One region of the Streptomyces sp. NPDC006552 genome, then DNA from elsewhere that is predicted to be linked to it. Evidence: riboswitches for the same ligand, from Rfam matches in the RefSeq annotation. Region 1 holds a riboswitch; the other holds the start of a gene.

Region 1 (8,841 bases):
AGTTCACGTAGTAGTGCAGGACGGCCGGGATGATGCCGGCCGCGCCGTTGGTCGGCGCCGTGACCACTCGGCCGCCCGCCGCGTTCTCCTCGTTCACCGCCATCGCGTAGAGCGTGATCCACTCCATCGCGAGCGCCAGCGGCTCGCCCTCGGCGCGCAGCTTGCGGGCCGAGGAGGCGGCGCGGCGGCGGACCTTCAGGCCGCCCGGCAGGATGCCCTCGCGGGACATGCCCCGCGAGACGCACGCCTGCATCGCGCGCCACAGCTCCAGCAGGCCGGCGCGGATCTCGTCCTCGGTGCGCCAGGCCTTCTCGTTCTCCAGCATCAGCGCCGGGATGGACAGGCCGGTCTCGCGAGTGAGGCGCAGCAGCTCGTCGCCGGTGCGGAAGGGGTACTTCAGCACGGTGTCGTCCGGCACGACCGGGTTCTCGCCCTGGACGGCGTCCTCGTCGACGACGAAACCGCCGCCCACCGAGTAGTACGTCTTGGACAGCAGCTCGCCGCCCTCGGCGTCGTGCGCCCACAAGCGCATGCCGTTCGCGTGGTAGGGCAGCGTCTCGCGGCGGTGCAGGACCAGGTCGTCGTCGAAGGAGAAGGCGATGTCGTGCACGCCGAGCAGGTTGATCCGCCCGGACGACTTGATCGTCTCCACCCGCTCGTCGGCGTGCTCGACGTCGACCGTGCGCGGGGACTCGCCCTCCAGGCCGAGCAGCACCGCCTTCGGGGTGCCGTGGCCGTGGCCGGTCGCGCCCAGGGAGCCGTACAGCTCGGCGCGGACCGCGGCGGTGTGGGCCAGCAGGCCCTCGTTCTTCAGGCGCCGCGCGAACATGCGCGCCGCGCGCATCGGGCCGACCGTGTGCGAGCTGGACGGGCCGATGCCGATCGAGAACAGGTCGAAGACCGAGATGGCCACGGTGAGGACTCCAATGCTGGGTGGTAGACGCCGTTGTCTGCCGGGGGTGGTGCGGTCGTTCCGGGCGGTGCACGGCACGGGGCACCGTGCGTGCTGGACCCCTGTGGTTCCAGTGTGCGCGGTGCCCCGGAAGTGTGTACGTACCCCAAGGGTACGTAACTGCCGCGAAATACCTACAGGCCGGGGTAGAGCGGGTGCTTCTCGGCCAAGGCGGTCACCCGGGCCTTGAGCGCGTCCACGTCGCAGGACGGCTTGAGGGCCTCCGCGATCACGTCGGCGACCTCGGTGAAGTCCTCGGCCGTGAAGCCGCGGGTGGCGAGCGCAGGCGTACCGATGCGCAGGCCGGAGGTGACCATCGGCGGGCGCGGGTCGTTCGGGACGGCGTTGCGGTTGACCGTGATGCCGACCTCGTGGAGACGGTCCTCGGCCTGCTGCCCGTCCAGCTCGGAGTCGCGCAGGTCGACCAGGACGAGGTGCACGTCCGTGCCGCCGGAGAGCACGTTCACGCCATGGGCGCGGGCGTCCTCGGAGGTCAGCCGCTCGGCGAGGATGCGGGCACCCTCGACCGTGCGCTGCTGGCGCTCCTTGAAGTCCTCGCTCGCGGCGACCTTGAAGGAGACCGCCTTGGCCGCGATCACGTGCTCCAGGGGGCCGCCCTGGAAGCCCGGGAAGACGGACGAGTTCAGCTTCTTCGCGAAGTCCTTCTTGGCGAGGATGATGCCGCCGCGGGGGCCGCCGAGCGTCTTGTGCGTCGTCGAGGTGACGACGTCGGCGTACTCGACCGGGTTCGGGTGCAGCCCAGCCGCGACGAGACCCGCGAAGTGCGCCATGTCGACCCAGAGGTAGGCCTCGACCTCGTCGGCGATGCGGCGGAACTCCGCGAAGTCCAGCTGCCGCGGGTACGCCGACCAGCCGGCGATGATCACCTTCGGGCGGTGCTCCTTGGCGAGCCGCTCGACCTCGGCCATGTCGACCAGGCCGGTGTCGTCGACGTGGTAGGCGACCACGTCGAACTGCTTGCCGGAGAAGTTCAGCCGCATGCCGTGCGTGAGGTGGCCGCCGTGCGCCAGGTCCAGGCCGAGGATCGTGTCCCCGGGCTTGGCGAGCGCGAAGAGGGCGGCCTGGTTCGCGGAGGCGCCCGAGTGCGGCTGCACGTTGGCGTACTCGGCGCCGAACAGCTCCTTGACCCGGTCGATGGCGATCTGCTCGGTGACGTCGACGTGCTCGCAGCCGCCGTAGTAGCGGCGGCCGGGGTAGCCCTCGGCGTACTTGTTGGTGAGGACCGAGCCCTGCGCCTCCATGACGGCGACCGGCGCGAAGTTCTCCGAGGCGATCATTTCCAGGGTCGACTGCTGGCGGTGCAGCTCGGCGTCGACGGCGCGGGCGACGTCCGGGTCGAGCTCGTGCAGGGACTGGTTCATTGCGGACTTGTCGGTCATCTCGGTCAGCTCCCGGAGAACGTGGTGTACTCGTCGGCGGTGAGCAGGTCCTTCGGCTCCTCGGAGACCCGGACCTTGAACAGCCAGCCGCCCTCGAAGGGGGCCGAGTTCACCAGCGACGGGTCGTCGACGACGTCCTGGTTGGCCTCGGTGACCTCGCCCGAGACCGGGGAGTACAGGTCGGAGACCGACTTGGTGGACTCCAGCTCGCCGCAGGTCTCGCCCGCGGTGATGCTGTCGCCGACCTCGGGGAGCTGGACGAACACGATGTCACCGAGCGCGTTGGCCGCGTGCTCCGTGATGCCGACCGTGGCGACGCCGTCCTCGACGGCCGACAGCCACTCGTGCTCCTTGCTGTAACGCAGCTGCTGGGGGTTGCTCATGAGGCGAATTCTCCTGTACGCGGGAGGGTGCGGGTGACAGTGGGGGAGGGCGACGGGCTCGGGCGCGTCACTTCTGGCGCTTGTAGAACGGCAGCGCCACGACCTCGTACGGCTCATGCGTACCGCGGATGTCGACGCCCACACCCGCGGTGCCCGGCGCGGCGTGCGCGGCGTCCACGTACGCCATGGCGACCGGCTTGCCCAGGGTCGGGGAGGGGGCGCCGGAGGTGACCTCGCCGATCACCTGTCCGTCGCGGACGACCGGCATGCCCGCGCGCGGGACGCGGCGGCCCTCGGCGACCAGGCCGACGAGCCTGCGGGGCGGGGCGCTCTCGGCGCGCTCGGCGGCGGCCGCCAGCGCCTCGCGGCCCACGAAGTCGCCGTCCTTCTCGAACTTCACCACCCGGCCGAGCCCCGCGTCGAACGGCGTCAGCTCCGTGGTCAGCTCGTGCCCGTACAGCGGCATGCCCGCCTCCAGGCGCAGCGTGTCGCGGCAGGACAGACCGCACGGGACGAGGCCGTACGCGGCGCCCGCCTCGGTCAGCGCCTGCCACAGCCGCTCCGCGTCGGCGGGGGCCACGAACAGCTCGAAGCCGTCCTCGCCGGTGTAGCCGGTGCGCGCGATGAGCGCCTCGACCCCGGCGACGGTGCCGGGCAGCCCGGCGTAGTACTTCAGCCCGTCCAGGTCGGCGTCCGTGACGGACTTCACGATGGCGGGGGAGTGCGGGCCCTGCACGGCGAGCAGCGCGTACGCGTCGCGGTCGTCGCGGACCTCGGCGTCGAAGCCGGCGGCGCGCTCGGTCAGGGCGTCGAGCACGGTCTGCGCGTTGCCCGCGTTGGCGACGACCATGTAGCGCGTCTCGGCGAGCCGGTAGACGATCAGGTCGTCGAGGATGCCGCCGTCGGCCCGGCAGATCATGGTGTAGCGGGCGCGGCCCACGCCGACCGTGGCGATGTTGCCCACGAGCGCGAAGTTCAGCAGCGCCGCCGCGTCCGGCCCGGTCACGGTGATCTCGCCCATGTGGGAGAGGTCGAAGAGGCCGGCCTTCGTGCGCACCGCAGTGTGCTCGTCGCGCTCGCTGGCGTAGCGCAGCGGCATGTCCCAGCCGGCGAAGTCGGTCATGGTGGCGCCGAGCGAGCGGTGCAGCGCGTCGAGGGCTGTCGAACGAGGCGTACGGGTCATGGCTGGTGCTCCCGGGCGTGACGGCGATGGCGAGGGGTCCCCCGTGGCGGAGGCCTCCCCATCTGTCATCGGAACCTGAGAGGTTCGCCCCGGCCACCCGTACTGGTGGTCATGGCTTGCACCTTGGGTGGGACCGCCGTGCTGGACGGGCGGCCCGCTTTTCAGATGTGCCTCGCCCGCGCGGTACGGGGCCTGAGAGATTCAAGGGAGGAACTTGCTCCTTCGGCGTCCGGGTCCACCTGCGTGTCCGGAACTCTCCCGCGCGGATTCAAACGGCCGGTATGCGGTTGTGTGCCTGCGGCGGGCACATCATCGCATGCCCGCGGATCGGCGAAAGCCCACGGCGGGCATTACCTTCTCTTTACACTTGGCGGGCAAGAGACGGGTGGGCGGAACGGGGAGGGGCGATCACGGTGCGCAAGGCGATCGCGGGGGCGTACGCGGCGACGGCGTCGGCCGCGGCGGTGACCGGAGTGCGGGTCCCGCGGCAGCGTTCGGTGCGGGACCTGCGCGGGCGGGGCGGCCGCACCCCACGGCTCATCGCGTTCACCGCGGGCGACCTCGTCGTGCTCTCGGGGCTGCCGGGCAGCGGCAAGTCCACGCTGATGCGCCGGGCCGTCACGGTCGTGCGCGTCGACTCCCAGGACACCCGCGAGCGCTGGGCCGCCCGGCTGCCGCGCGTCGTGCCCTATGTCCTGTACCGGCCGCTGGTGCGCCTCGCGCACTACGCGGGGCTGTGGCGGGCGATGCGCTCCGGAGCCAGCGTCGTCGTGCACGACTGCGGCACCCAGGCCTGGGTACGCCGCTGGGTGACGCGAGCGGCCCGGCGGCGCGGAGCCGCCGTCCATCTGCTGCTCCTGGACGTGCCCGCGGACACGGCGCTCGACGGCCAGCTGGAGCGGGGCCGCGGCGTCTCGCGGTACGCGTTCGCCCGGCACCGGCGCGCGGTGGGCGCGCTGGTGACCTCCACGGAGCGGGGCGAGCTGCCGGCGGGCATCGCCTCGGCGGTGCTCCTGGACCGTGCGGCCACCGACGCGCTCGGCGGGATCACGTTCCGGGAGTGACCCGGGCCCGCCCCGCCCGCGCGGGCCCAGGCGTTATCGTCGGCGGCTATGGAACACCCGGCATTTCACGAGGCTGCGCACCCCCACCCCGTCCAGGGCTGGCCGGCGAACGAGCTGGAGGAGGTCCTCGCCGCGTCGGTCGGCGTCGAGGGCGCGGGCGGCCGGATCGTCGAGGTCCTCGGCCGCAGCCCGATCTGGATACCCCTGCCCCGGGGCGGCGGCGCCGACAGCCGCGACCTCGATCTGCCGACCCTGGAGATCCAGGGCCAGGCCTATGTTCCCGTGTTCAGCTCCGAGCAGCAGTTCATGCAGGTCACCGGCGGCCGGATGAGCTGCACCGTGGCCCCGGCCGCCGAGTTCGCGCGCGGCCTGCCCGCGCAGGTCGGCCTCGCCCTGAACCCGGACGGCGCCGTCGGCATCCCGCTGCCCCCGCCCGGCGTCGCCGAACTGGCCCGCGGCGGCCGCACCCCGCTGGACGGCCCCTCCTCCGGCGGCCGCGTCGTGCTCTCCGAACCCGACTGGCAGCACGACCCCGTCGACTTCCTCGCGGCGGTGCGCGAGGAGTTCGCGGCGGCCGGCACCGTCCTGAGCGCCCACCGCTGCCTCGCCGTCGTCGAGGACGGGGCGCCCTCCCTCTTCGTCGGGGTGCAGCTGACCGAGTGGGAGGGCGCCGCCCGCGACCTCCCGCTGGACGCGCTGGGCCGCGCGCTCGGCCGGGCCCCCGCCCCCTGGCCGGTGAACCTGGTCTTCCTCGACGTCACCGAGGACCCGGTCGCCGACTTCCTGCGCACCCGCGTCCGTCCGTTCTACCTACGGGAAGGGTGACGCCGTCCGTCAAGTCGGTGTCAGGAACGCCGCTTAAGCTGGTTTCATGACGTGACCGGGCGGCACCGCCCCCGGCCAGGTGCGGGACACAAGGGTTCAGAAGGGGCGGTTACGGGTGAGTGCGTCGGGCACGGCCGCGGCCGGACAGGTCGAGCACATGCTGCGCCAGGTGACCCCCGGGCGCTACGACGCCTACGAGGCGCTCCTCGCGGCCCTCGCCTCCGGCCAGGTCTGGATGCTGCTCTGGCACGGCCAGGCCGGCTCGCCCGACGCCCAGTACGGGACCATGGACGTGGACGGCGTCTCGTACGCGCCCTGTGTCACCTCCGCCCAGGAGCTCTCCGCCTCCGGCTGGTCCCGCGCCTACGAGGTGGTCGGCGGGGTCGACGCGGCCCGCACTCTCTACCCCGACCACTACGGCCTGTGGCTCAACCCGCACGCCCCCGGCGGCGGGGTGGGCGTGCCCTGGCTCGATCTGCGCCGGATCGCGGGCGGGCTCGACCGGCAGCCGGCCGGGCCACTGCGGCTGACCGAGCCGACCCTCGAACTCCCGCAGTTCTGGGCGCTGCTGGCGCAGAACGCGCACCGCACCACGGCCGTGCGGGCGCTGCGCCGCGCGTGGGTGCAGCCCGCGGTCGGCGCGCCGTACCTGGCGATCGGGCTCGACGTGTACGACGCCTCGCCCGCCTCGGTGGACGCCGTCCGCGCGATGATGCAGCAGTCCGTCGCGGCCGTCCCGGACGGGCTGCCGGTCTCCACGGTGGCGATGTCCGACGCCTACGACCCGGTGGCGATGTGGCTGCGGGCCAACGCGCGCCCGTTCTACGACCGCGAGGCGCACGCCGCTCCCGCGGGCCGGGCCGACGGCGGATACGGGTACCCCCCGCCCTACGGCGCCGCGTACTGAGCGGATTGTCCGCAAAAGCCGGACAGGACCCCGTTACCGGCCATCGCAAGACCCCGGCGGCCTATGGCCAGTTGTGGGCCCAATGTCCCTGCTGGCACCGCTTGCGACCCAACTGCCCAGCGTTCGCACGCCGTTCACAGCTGTCCGGATAACGGAACACCCCTGACCGCATCACGTTTAGGCATCCTTTCCCCAGGAGATCTGGCGGCTGATCACACACGCGTTGAAGACTCCCCGAATGCGGGGCCGTTCGGGCCCTTGTGCGAGTCGCCCGCGCCGGAGTCCGGTTCCGCGGAGCAGCGGCACCGCAGCGCAGTCGAGTACGGGGCCGCCACCGCGGCAAGCATGGGCCGGTCATCCCCGGCCGGGAGGGGGCAGTCACTCGTGACCGCACCGATCGAGACCACCGAAGCAGCGGCCGAAGTGTCGCCGGAGGCGGTCCTTGCCGGAGCGGGGGCGGAGCGGATCGAAGGCCGGTCCCTCGGGCGGATCGCCTGGAACCGCTTCAAGAAGGACAAGGTCGCCGTCGCCGGTGGCGTCATCGTCATCCTGCTCATCCTCATCGCCGCTTTCGCGCGCCCCCTGCAGCACCTCTTCGGTCTCGACCCGAACTCCTTCCACCAGGACCTCATCGACCCCACGACCTCGCTCCCCCAGGGCGGGCTCGGCGGGATGAGCGGTGACCACCCGCTGGGCGTGGACCCGAAGTTCGGCCGCGACATCCTCGCGCGCATCCTCGAAGGCTCCTGGGTCTCGCTCGTCGTCGCCTTCGGCGCGACCGTCCTGTCGAACGTCATCGGGGCGATCCTCGGCGTCGTCGCCGGCTACTACGGCGGCCGGGTCGACACGGTCATCAGCCGCCTGATGGACACCTTCCTCGCGTTCCCGCTGCTGCTCTTCGCGATCTCCATCTCCGCGACGCTGCAGGGCGGCGCGTTCGGCCTGAACGGTCTGCCGCTCCACATCTGCGTGCTGATCTTCGTGATCGGCTTCTTCAACTGGCCCTATCTGGGCCGGATCGTGCGCGGCCAGACCCTCGCCCTGCGCGAGCGGGAGTTCGTGGACGCCGCCCGGGGCATGGGCGCCCGCGGCCCGTACATCCTCTTCCGGGAACTGATGCCCAACCTGGTCGGCCCGATCACCGTCTACTCGACGCTGCTGATCCCGACCAACATCATCTTCGAGGCGTCGCTCAGCTTCCTGGGCGTGGGCATCCAGCCGCCGCAGGCCTCGTGGGGCGGCATGCTCAAGGATGCCGTCGACTACTTCCAGGTCGACCCGCAGTTCATGATCGTTCCGGGCCTCGCCATCTTCGTCACCGTGCTGGCGTTCAACCTGCTCGGCGACGGTCTGCGCGACGCTCTCGACCCGCGCAGCCGCTGACCCCGGCCGCCTCGAGAGCTCCACAAGTTTCCGATAATGGAGGGGAATTCGACCATCATGCGAAGGTCATCTATCGCCGCGGTCGCGGCCATCGGCAGCGTCAGCCTGCTGCTCGCCGGCTGCAGCAAGGCAGACGACGGCTCGGACGACACCACGAAGTCGGCCGGTGCGAACGCCGCCACGAAGGACGTCGTCAACGCCTCCACGAAGAAGGGCGGCACGGTCACCTACGCGATGTCGGATGTCCCCGACTCGTTCGACCCGGGCAACACGTACTACGCCTACATGTACAACTTCAGCCGGCTGTACGCCCGCCCGCTGATGACGTTCCAGCCCGGCGCGGGGGAGAAGGGCAACACGCTCGTCCCCGACCTCGCCTCGGCCCCCGGCAAGTCGTCGGAGGGCGGCAAGACCTGGACGTACACGATCCGCAAGGGTCTGAAGTACCAGGACGGCTCGCCGATCACGTCCAAGGACGTCAAGTACGCGGTCGAGCGCTCGAACTTCGCGCGTGACGTGCTCTCCCTGGGCCCCAACTACTTCCAGCAGTTCCTCAAGGACGGCGACAAGTACAAGGGTCCCTACAAGGACAAGAGCGACAAGGGCCTGAAGTCCATCGAGACGCCGGACGACACCACGATCGTCTTCCATCTCGACCGTGCCTTCCAGGAGTTCGACTACCTGGTCGCCACCCCGCAGACCGCGCCGGTGCCGAAGGCCAAGGACGACGGCATCGACTACGTC
Region 2 (8,841 bases), on a different contig from region 1:
GGGCGGCCGAGGGGCCGTCCGAGACCACGTCCACGATCTCCATCTCGGGTCTGGAGTCCTACGACCCCGAGGCCACCGGCCAGACGCAGCTGCCAACCCTGTCGCCCGAGGCGCAGGCCGCGGTCGACGCGCTGCCGCTGGGCTCGGCGCTCCTGGTGGTGCGCCGCGGTCCGAACTCGGGCAGCCGGTTCCTGCTGGACGGCGACCTCACCACGGCGGGCCGCCACCCGCAGAGCGACATCTTCCTGGACGACGTGACCGTGTCGCGCCGCCACGTGGAGTTCCGTCGCCAGCAGGACGGCTCGTTCACGGTCTCCGACGTCGGCAGCCTCAACGGCACCTATGTGAACCGTGAGCGGATCGACTCGCTGACGCTGAACAACGGCGACGAGGTGCAGATCGGCAAGTACCGGCTGGTCTTCTACGCGAGCCAGCGAGGCATCTGACCCCGAACCTTCAGGAAGGTCCATGCTTCACACACCGAGGGGCGGTACCGGCACGGGTACCGCCACCGCGGACGGTCGGCTGATGAGCATCGGCACCGTACTGAACGTGCTGCGCGAAGAGTTTTCCGAGGTCACCATCTCCAAGATCAGGTTCTTGGAGTCGGAGGGCCTCGTCGAGCCGCAGCGGACGCCCTCGGGCTACCGCAAGTTCAGCCCGGACGACGTCGAGCGGCTCGCCCACGTCCTGCGGATGCAGCGGGACCACTATCTGCCGCTGAAGGTCATCAAGGAGCAGCTCGACGCCCTGGAGCCGGGTGAGGCGCTGCCCGTGCCGGCCCCTGGGCGGCCCGGTGACGACCCGGACGACCTCGAGGGGGCGCCCACCGCCGCCCGGGTCGGCCGGGACGAGCTGCTCGCCGCCGTCGGCATCGAGGAGGGGGAGCTCGACGAGTGGGAGTCGTACGGGCTCGTCGTCCCGTTGCCGGAGGGCGGCTACGACGCCGGGGCCGTATCGGTCGCCCAGCTGATCGGGGAGTTGAGCCGGTTCGGTATCGAGCCGCGGCATCTGCGGGTCATGCGGGCGGCCGCGGACCGCGAGGCCGCGCTGGTGGACTCCGTCGTCGCGCCGCTCAAGGTGCACCGCAATCCGCAGACCAGGGCCCTGGCCCAGGCGCGGGCCAAGGAGCTGGCGGGCCTCACCGTGCGGCTGCACGCGGCTTTGGTGCAGACTGCACTCGGGGTACGTCTGCCCTGATCGAAGGGTGGGCGAGCGCCGTGGGCCCGGGCCGCGGCGGATGCCCGACTACCCAAACCGGCCGGGCACGTCCTAGGGTTGCTGTGTGAACGAGCTCGACGTCGTAGGTGTCCGGGTGGAAATGCCCTCCAACCAGCCGATCGTGCTCCTGCGTGAAGTGGGAGGCGACCGCTACCTCCCCATCTGGATCGGACCGGGGGAGGCGACCGCGATCGCCTTCGCCCAGCAGGGCATGGCTCCCGCGCGTCCGCTGACGCACGACCTGTTCAAGGACGTGCTGGAAGCGGTCGGCCAGGAGCTGACGGAAGTACGCATCACCGACCTGCGGGAAGGTGTCTTCTATGCGGAGCTGGTGTTCGCGAGCGGCGTCGAGGTCAGCGCCCGCCCGTCCGACGCCATAGCGCTCGCGCTGCGCACCGGGACGCCGATCTTCGGCAGCGACGGGGTCCTGGACGACGCGGGGATCGCCATCCCGGACGAGCAGGAGGACGAAGTGGAGAAGTTCCGCGAGTTCCTCGACCAGATCTCGCCCGAGGACTTCGGGACCAACAGCCAGTGACCGGCGCACAGTGACCAGGAGGCGGTCGCCCCAGGGCGGCCGCCTCAGCACATTCGGCTAGCCTTTCCCCGCGGTGGGATACGGGAAACCACTCCTAGGGTGATTATCACTCGGCGTGGCGAGTGTGGCGTTCGTTGACGCACCCCTTGTGACTGCCTACCGTCGAGAAGGCAGGTCAAAGAGGAGGTCGGCGTGAGAAGCAGCGGCGACGGTACGGCGACGGGCGGTCCGTACTCGTTTCACGGCAGCGCGGCCGATCACACTCCGCAGCGCCCGCAGGCAGTGTCTGCGGTGGCGGGGGAGAGCGGCGAAGCGGCTCCCGAGCAGGGGGATGTCGGGTACCGGGGACCCACCGCCTGTGCGGCGGCCGGCATCACGTACCGGCAGCTCGACTACTGGGCGAGGACCGGTCTGGTCGAGCCGAGTGTGCGGGCGGCGTACGGCTCGGGGACCCAGCGCCTCTACAGCTTCCGGGACGTCGTGGTCCTCAAGGTCGTCAAGCGGTTCCTGGACACGGGCGTCTCGCTGCAGAACATCCGGACGGCCGTACAGCATCTGCGGGAGCGGGGCTTCGCGGACCTGGAGCGCATGACGCTCATGAGCGACGGCGCGACCGTGTACGAGTGCACGTCGCCGGCCGAGGTGCACGATCTGCTCCAGGGCGGGCAGGGCATCTTCGGGATCGCGGTGGGCGTGGTCTGGCAGGACGTGGAGCGGGCTCTGTCACAGCTGCACGGCGAGCGTCTGGACACCGGGGAGACGCTGGTGCGCCCCAACCCCTCGGACGAGCTGGCCAGGCGGCGCAACCGGGCGGTGTGAGCGCCGCACGGCCGCGTTGTCAGTGGCGTAGGGCAGCATCGGTGGGGTGAGAACCGGTCCGACGATCCTCCATCTCGACATGGACGCCTTCTACGCCTCGGCGGAGCAGGCGGCCAAGCCGAGCCTGCGCGGGAAGGCGGTCGTCGTCGGGGGGCTCGGGCCGCGGGGTGTCGTGGCCACGGCGTCGTACGAGGCGCGCGTGTTCGGGGTGCACTCGGCTATGCCCATGGGACAGGCGCGGCGGCTCGCCCCCCACGCCGCGTATCTGGTGCCGAGGTTCCGGCTGTACCGGGAGATCAGCGAGCAGGTGATGGGCCTGCTGCGGGCGCTCTCGCCGCTGGTGGAGCCGTTGAGCCTGGACGAGGCGTTCGTCGATCTGGAGGCCGGTGAGGTGGCCTGGGACGAGGCGTCCGCGGAGGCCGTCGGTGTCCGGCTGCGGGCGGACATCCGGCGGGTGACCGGGCTGACCGGGTCCGTGGGGCTCGCCGCCTCCAAGATGTTGGCGAAGATCGCCTCCGAAGAGGCGAAGCCGGACGGTCTCGTACTGATACGGCCGGGGACCGAGCGCGGGCTGCTCGGGCCGAAGTCGGTGCGCATCCTGCCAGGAGTGGGGCCCGCCACCGGGGACCATCTGCGGCGGGCCGGGATCCTCACGGTCGCGGAGATCGCCGAGGCGGGCGAGGACGAGCTGGTGCGGTTGCTGGGGAAGTCCCACGGTGCGCACCTGTACGCCATGGCGCTGGCCCACGACGACCGGCCCGTCGTCGCCGAGCGCGACTCCAAGTCGGTCTCGGTCGAGGACACGTACGACGTGGACATCCACGAGCGGGTGCGGGTCCGTGCGGAGGTGCAGCGGCTGGCCGACCGCTGTGTGGAGCGGCTGCGGGCGGCCGAGCGGTCGGGGCGGACCGTGGTCCTCAAGGTGCGGCGGTACGACTTCTCCACCCTGACGCGCTCCGAGACGCTGCGGGGGCCCACGGACGACCCTGGAGTGGTGCGGGAGGCCGCCGCGCGGCTGCTGGAGTCCGTGGACACGACCGGCGGTGTGCGGCTGCTCGGGGTCGGGGTGAGCGGCCTCGCCGACTACACGCAGGAGGACCTTTTCGCGCAGGTCGCAGCCGCGGAGGGGGAGCGGCCCGCGGGGGACGCCGTCGAGGTCGGACAGGAGCCGGTCGCGGCCGCCGAGGTGGCCGCCGAGCCGGCGCCCGAGCGGCGGTGGATGGCGGGGCACGATGTCCGCCATGCCGAGTTCGGGCCGGGATGGGTGCAGGGCAGCGGGCTCGGGCGGGTGACGGTGCGGTTCGAGACGCCGTACGCGGCGGGGCCGGGGCGGGTGCGGACGTTTCTCGTCGATGATCCGTCGCTGGAACCCGGGGAGCCGTTGCCGTTGGTCGAACCGGTCGTGGAGCCGGGGGCCGGGTGCGGGGAGGAGAAGGCGTAGAGCAGGTGTCGGCGCTGCTGACGCGGGGCGCTGCCCCGGACCCCGCTCCTCAATCGCCGGAGGGGCTTGGTCCGGTGGGGTCCGTGCCCGCTATGCGGCCGAACAGGACGTCGGGGGCCGGCGTCGACGGGAGGTCCAGGCCGTAGTGGTGGTAGAGCTGGAGTTCTTGCTCGGGCGAGAGGTGGCGGCCCACCCCGAAGTCGGGGGAGTCCTTGACCAGGGCGCGTTCGAAGGGGACGCGGAGCGTGCCGTCGACCAGTTCGCTGGGGGCCAGCGGGATGAAGGCGTCGCGGCTGAAGAGGCCGGTGCGTATCGCGGCCCACTCCGGCACGCCGGTGGCGTCGTCGAGGTAGACCTCGTCGATCGTGCCGAGCCTGCTTCCGTTGCGGTCGAACGCCTTGCGGCCGATCAAGGTGCGTGGATCGACGTCGGTCTGCACGGGCCCTCCCTGTGGTCGCAACTCGTCTGTAAGCACTACGAAAGAGCACATTGGGGAAGGCGGCCACTCGAGGGTTTCCCGTAATTCGCCGCTGGTAGGCTGGCAAGCGGCTGCTGACCCCGTGCGGGAGAGTCTCCGGAAGTCGTCGGAGGCGCCGAAGGAGCAAATCCTCCCCGGAATCTCTCAGGCCCCTGTACCGCACGGACGAGGTCACTCTGGAAAGCAGGGCGGAGGCACGTCTTCCGCTCTCACCGACGGTGAAAGCCGGTGTGTTCCGCGATCGCGGAACGGGCCGGTGAAGCTCTCAGGTTGAGATGACAGAGGGGGAGGCCGTCCGGGCAGCCACGCCGTGGTGCCCCTCGCAGGTCGCGATGACCAGGAGGCCTCCGCAATGACCGCCAACCGTACTCCGCTCTCCACGCTGGAGCAGGGCATCCCCTTCGAGCAGCGCCACATCGGTCCGGACGACGCCGCGCAGGCCAAGATGCTCGCGCAGGTCGGCTACGGCTCGCTCGACGAGCTGACGGCGGCCGCGGTGCCGGATGTGATCAAGAGCGCCGAGGCGCTGGAGCTGCCGGCCGCGCGGACCGAGGCCGAGGTCCTCGCCGAGCTGCGCTCCCTCGCCGACCGCAACCAGGTGCTCGGCTCGATGATCGGGCTCGGCTACTACGGGACGTTCACCCCGCCCGTCATCCTGCGCAACGTCATGGAGAACCCGTCCTGGTACACGGCCTACACGCCGTACCAGCCGGAGATCTCGCAGGGCCGCCTCGAAGCCCTGCTGAACTTCCAGACCATGGTCGCCGAACTGACCGGGCTGCCGACCTCCGGTGCCTCGCTGCTCGACGAGGGCACCGCCGCCGCCGAGGCCATGGCGCTGTCGCGGCGGATCGGCAAGGTCAAGGACGGCGTCTACCTCGTCGACGCCGACGCGCTGCCGCAGACCGCCGCGGTCATCAGGACGCGGGCCGAACCGACCGGCGTGGAGATCGTCGTCGCCGACCTCACCGACGGCATCCCGGCCGAGGTCGCCGAGCGCGGTGTCGTGGGTGTGCTTCTCCAGTACCCGGGCGCTTCCGGCGCCGTGCGCGATCTCAAGCCGGTCATCGACCAGGCGCACGAGCTGGGCGCCGTCGTCACCGTCGCCGCCGACCTGCTCGCCCTCACGCTGCTGACCTCGCCCGGCGAGCTGGGCGCGGACATCGCCGTCGGCACCACGCAGCGCTTCGGCGTCCCGATGGGCTTCGGCGGTCCGCACGCCGGTTACATGGCCGTACGGGAGAAGTTCGCGCGGTCCCTGCCCGGGCGGCTCGTCGGCGTCTCCGTCGACGCCGACGGGAACAAGGCGTACCGGCTCGCCCTGCAGACGCGCGAGCAGCACATCCGCCGCGAGAAGGCGACGAGCAACATCTGCACGGCGCAGGTCCTGCTCGCCGTCATGGCCGGCATGTACGCCGTCTACCACGGGCCGGACGGCCTGCGCTCCATCGCGCGCCGCACCCACCGCTACGCCACGCTGCTCGCCGCCGGCCTGACGGCGGGCGGGGCCGAGGTCGTGCACGCGACCTACTTCGACACCGTGACGGTCCGGGTGCCGGGCCGGGCCGCCCAGGTCGTCCGGGCCGCCCGCGAGGGCGGGGTCAACGTGCGGCACGTCGACGCCGACCACGTCTCCGTCGCCTGTGACGAGACCACCACCCGGGCACAGCTCCACGTCGTCTGGGCCGCGTTCGGGGTCGAGGCGGACATCGAGGCGCTGGACGCCGGGACGGCCGACGCGCTGCCCGCGGCGGCGCTGCGCGGCGACGAGATCCTCACGCACCCCGTCTTCCACCAGCACCGCTCCGAGACCGCGATGCTGCGCTACCTGCGCCGGCTCGCCGACCGTGACTACGCGCTCGACCGCGGCATGATCCCGCTGGGCTCCTGCACGATGAAGCTCAACGCGACGACGGAGATGGAGCCCGTCACCTGGCCCGAGTTCGGGCAGCTGCACCCCTTCGTCCCGGCCGAGCAGGCGCAGGGCTACCTCACGCTCATCACGGAGCTGGAGGAGCGGCTCGCCGAGGTCACCGGGTACGACAAGGTCTCGCTGCAGCCGAACGCCGGGTCGCAGGGCGAGCTGGCCGGTCTGCTCGCGGTGCGCGGCTACCACCGGGCCAACGGGGACGCGCAGCGCACCGTCTGCCTCATCCCGTCGTCGGCGCACGGCACGAACGCGGCGAGCGCCGTGATGGCCGGGATGAAGGTCGTCGTCGTGAAGACCGCCGACGACGGCGAGATCGACGTCGAGGACCTGCGCGCCAAGATCGAACAGCACGCCGAGCAGCTGGCCGTCCTCATGATCACCTATCCGTCGACGCACGGTGTCTTCGAGGAGCACGTCGCCGACATCTGCGCCGCCGTGCACGACGCGGGCGGCCAGGTGTACGTCGACGGGGCGAACCTCAACGCGCTGGTGGGCCTGGCCAAGCCGGGGCACTTCGGCGGCGACGTCTCGCACCTGAACCTGCACAAGACGTTCTGCATCCCGCACGGCGGCGGCGGCCCCGGCGTGGGCCCGGTCGGGGTGCGCGCCCACCTCGCCCCGTACCTGCCGAACCACCCGATGCAGCCGGCCGCGGGACCGGAGACCGGCGTCGGACCGATCTCGGCCGCCCCGTGGGGCTCCGCCGGCATCCTGCCGATCTCGTGGTCGTACGTGCGGCTCATGGGCGGCGAGGGGCTGAAGCGGGCGACGCAGGTCGCGGTGCTCTCCGCGAACTACATCGCCAAGCGGCTCGAGCCGCACTACCCGGTGCTCTACACCGGGCCCGGCGGGCTCGTCGCCCACGAGTGCATCATCGATCTGCGGCCGCTGAGCAAGGCGACCGGCGTCACCGTCGACGACATCGCCAAGCGCCTCATCGACTACGGCTTCCACGCGCCGACCATGTCGTTCCCGGTGGCCGGGACGCTGATGATCGAGCCGACCGAGAGCGAGGACCTGGACGAGCTGGACCGGTTCTGCGCGGCGATGATCGCCATCCGCGGAGAGGTCGAGCGGGTCGCCTCCGGCGTCTGGCCGGCCGAGGACAACCCGCTGCGGAACGCGCCGCACACCGCGGGGATGCTCAGCGGTGCGTGGGAGCACGCCTACAGCCGCGAGGAGGCCGTCTTCCCCGCGGGTGTGGCCGCCGCCGACAAGTACTGGCCGCCGGTGCGCCGGATCGACCAGGCCTTCGGTGACCGGAACCTGGTCTGCTCCTGCCCGCCCCTGGACGCCTACGAGGCGTGAGGGCCCAGAGAGCCGCGCGGGCGGCCCGCCGCGCGGCTCTTCGCGCGCCTAGGCGGCTGTCACCACCGCCGCCAAGGGGCGGTGCGGGGCGATGACCGTGCCGTTGGGCAGCAGTTCGCCGGTGTCCTCGAAGAGCAGGACCCCGTTGCACAGGAGGCTCCAGCCCTGCTCCGGGTGGTGAGCCACGGGGAGCGCGGCCTCCCGGTCCGCGGACTCTGCTGTCGGGCACGATGGCTGGTGCTGGCACATGGATGGGTTCTTTCGCTGCGTAGTGATCTCGATGATGTCGGCGTCCGTGCTGCGGCTGGAAGTCATGTCCATGGCCGCCCCCCGTTTTCAGTCGGTCGGGACCCAGTCTCGCCCTGTCGGCGTCGATCCGCAGGGATTTCGTAGCAGCGGTCCTCACTGGAGCAAGACGCGTCACCCGTGCGGGCGGTTCAGCGTAACTGCACTGTCCCTTCGGATGGTTCGGGGTGGCCCGAGCGGACTAGTCCACTCATGGCACGGCTGTGCCCCGCGGCCTGGACGGCGCGGGGCACGGGCCTGAGAGGCGTCGAACGGCTCCGGCCGGCTCAGGCGAGCAGGGCGGCGCGCGGGGAGGTCAGCCGCAGGGCGAGGACCGGTAGCAGCTCCGCCACCCGGTGCGGACGGTAGGCCGCGATCCCCGGGGGCGCCGGGGCGAGCGGGACCAGGATGTCGTCGGCCGCCGGAGCGCCGCTCTCGGCGTCGGCCGTGTGGTCACCGTGCAGCCACAGGGTGAGCATGTACAGCTCCGGGACCGACAGCAGCCGCGGCTGGTACGTCTTCGGCAGGGACTCCGCCTGGCGCAGGGCGCGCTCGGTGGAGGTGATGTAGGGGCCCTCGAAGAAGTGCGAGAAGGTCCAGCCGTCCGGAGTGAGCATCGTGTCGGCGGCGGCCACCGCCCGGTCCGCGCAGCGCACCAGGAACCGCCAGCTGGTGAGGCGGGCGGCGGTGGGCCGCCCGGTGGTCTCGGTGATGCGGTCCAACACGTAGACCGGCAACGGGAGTTCGGGAGTCACCGGTCCCTGCGCGGCGCGCAGGGACGGGGTGCGGGCCTCACGGACGGCGGTGGGGGAACTCAGAGC

The links. Region 1 has a riboswitch for glycine ahead of gcvT (glycine cleavage system aminomethyltransferase GcvT). Riboswitches for the same ligand answer to the same signal wherever they lie in the genome.
Region 2: linked by a shared signal. The riboswitch ahead of gcvP (aminomethyl-transferring glycine dehydrogenase) and the one ahead of gcvT (glycine cleavage system aminomethyltransferase GcvT) in region 1 are both predicted to bind glycine.

Annotation. Positions count from the first base shown of each region.
Region 1 covers NZ_JBEXOS010000010.1:100,404-109,244, reverse strand. The annotation lists gene ABZY33_RS09140 (L-serine ammonia-lyase) at 1-913, opposite strand, end outside; gene glyA (serine hydroxymethyltransferase) at 1,087-2,352, opposite strand; gene gcvH (glycine cleavage system protein GcvH) at 2,358-2,735, opposite strand; gene gcvT (glycine cleavage system aminomethyltransferase GcvT) at 2,803-3,918, opposite strand; glycine riboswitch at 4,090-4,189, opposite strand; gene ABZY33_RS09120 (AAA family ATPase) at 4,332-4,982, shown strand; gene ABZY33_RS09115 (enhanced serine sensitivity protein SseB) at 5,031-5,807, shown strand; gene ABZY33_RS09110 (enhanced serine sensitivity protein SseB C-terminal domain-containing protein) at 5,923-6,714, shown strand; gene ABZY33_RS09105 (ABC transporter permease) at 7,099-8,097, shown strand; gene ABZY33_RS09100 (ABC transporter substrate-binding protein) at 8,134-8,841, shown strand, end outside.
Region 2 covers NZ_JBEXOS010000073.1:25,745-34,585, reverse strand. The annotation lists gene ABZY33_RS30680 (FHA domain-containing protein) at 1-446, shown strand, start outside; gene ABZY33_RS30675 (MerR family transcriptional regulator) at 469-1,200, shown strand; gene ABZY33_RS30670 (bifunctional nuclease family protein) at 1,286-1,759, shown strand; gene ABZY33_RS30665 (MerR family transcriptional regulator) at 1,952-2,578, shown strand; gene ABZY33_RS30660 (DNA polymerase IV) at 2,625-4,019, shown strand; gene ABZY33_RS30655 (PRC-barrel domain-containing protein) at 4,069-4,458, opposite strand; glycine riboswitch at 4,573-4,667, shown strand; gene gcvP (aminomethyl-transferring glycine dehydrogenase) at 4,850-7,735, shown strand; gene ABZY33_RS30645 (DUF5999 family protein) at 7,784-7,984, opposite strand; gene ABZY33_RS30640 (hypothetical protein) at 8,308-8,841, opposite strand, start outside.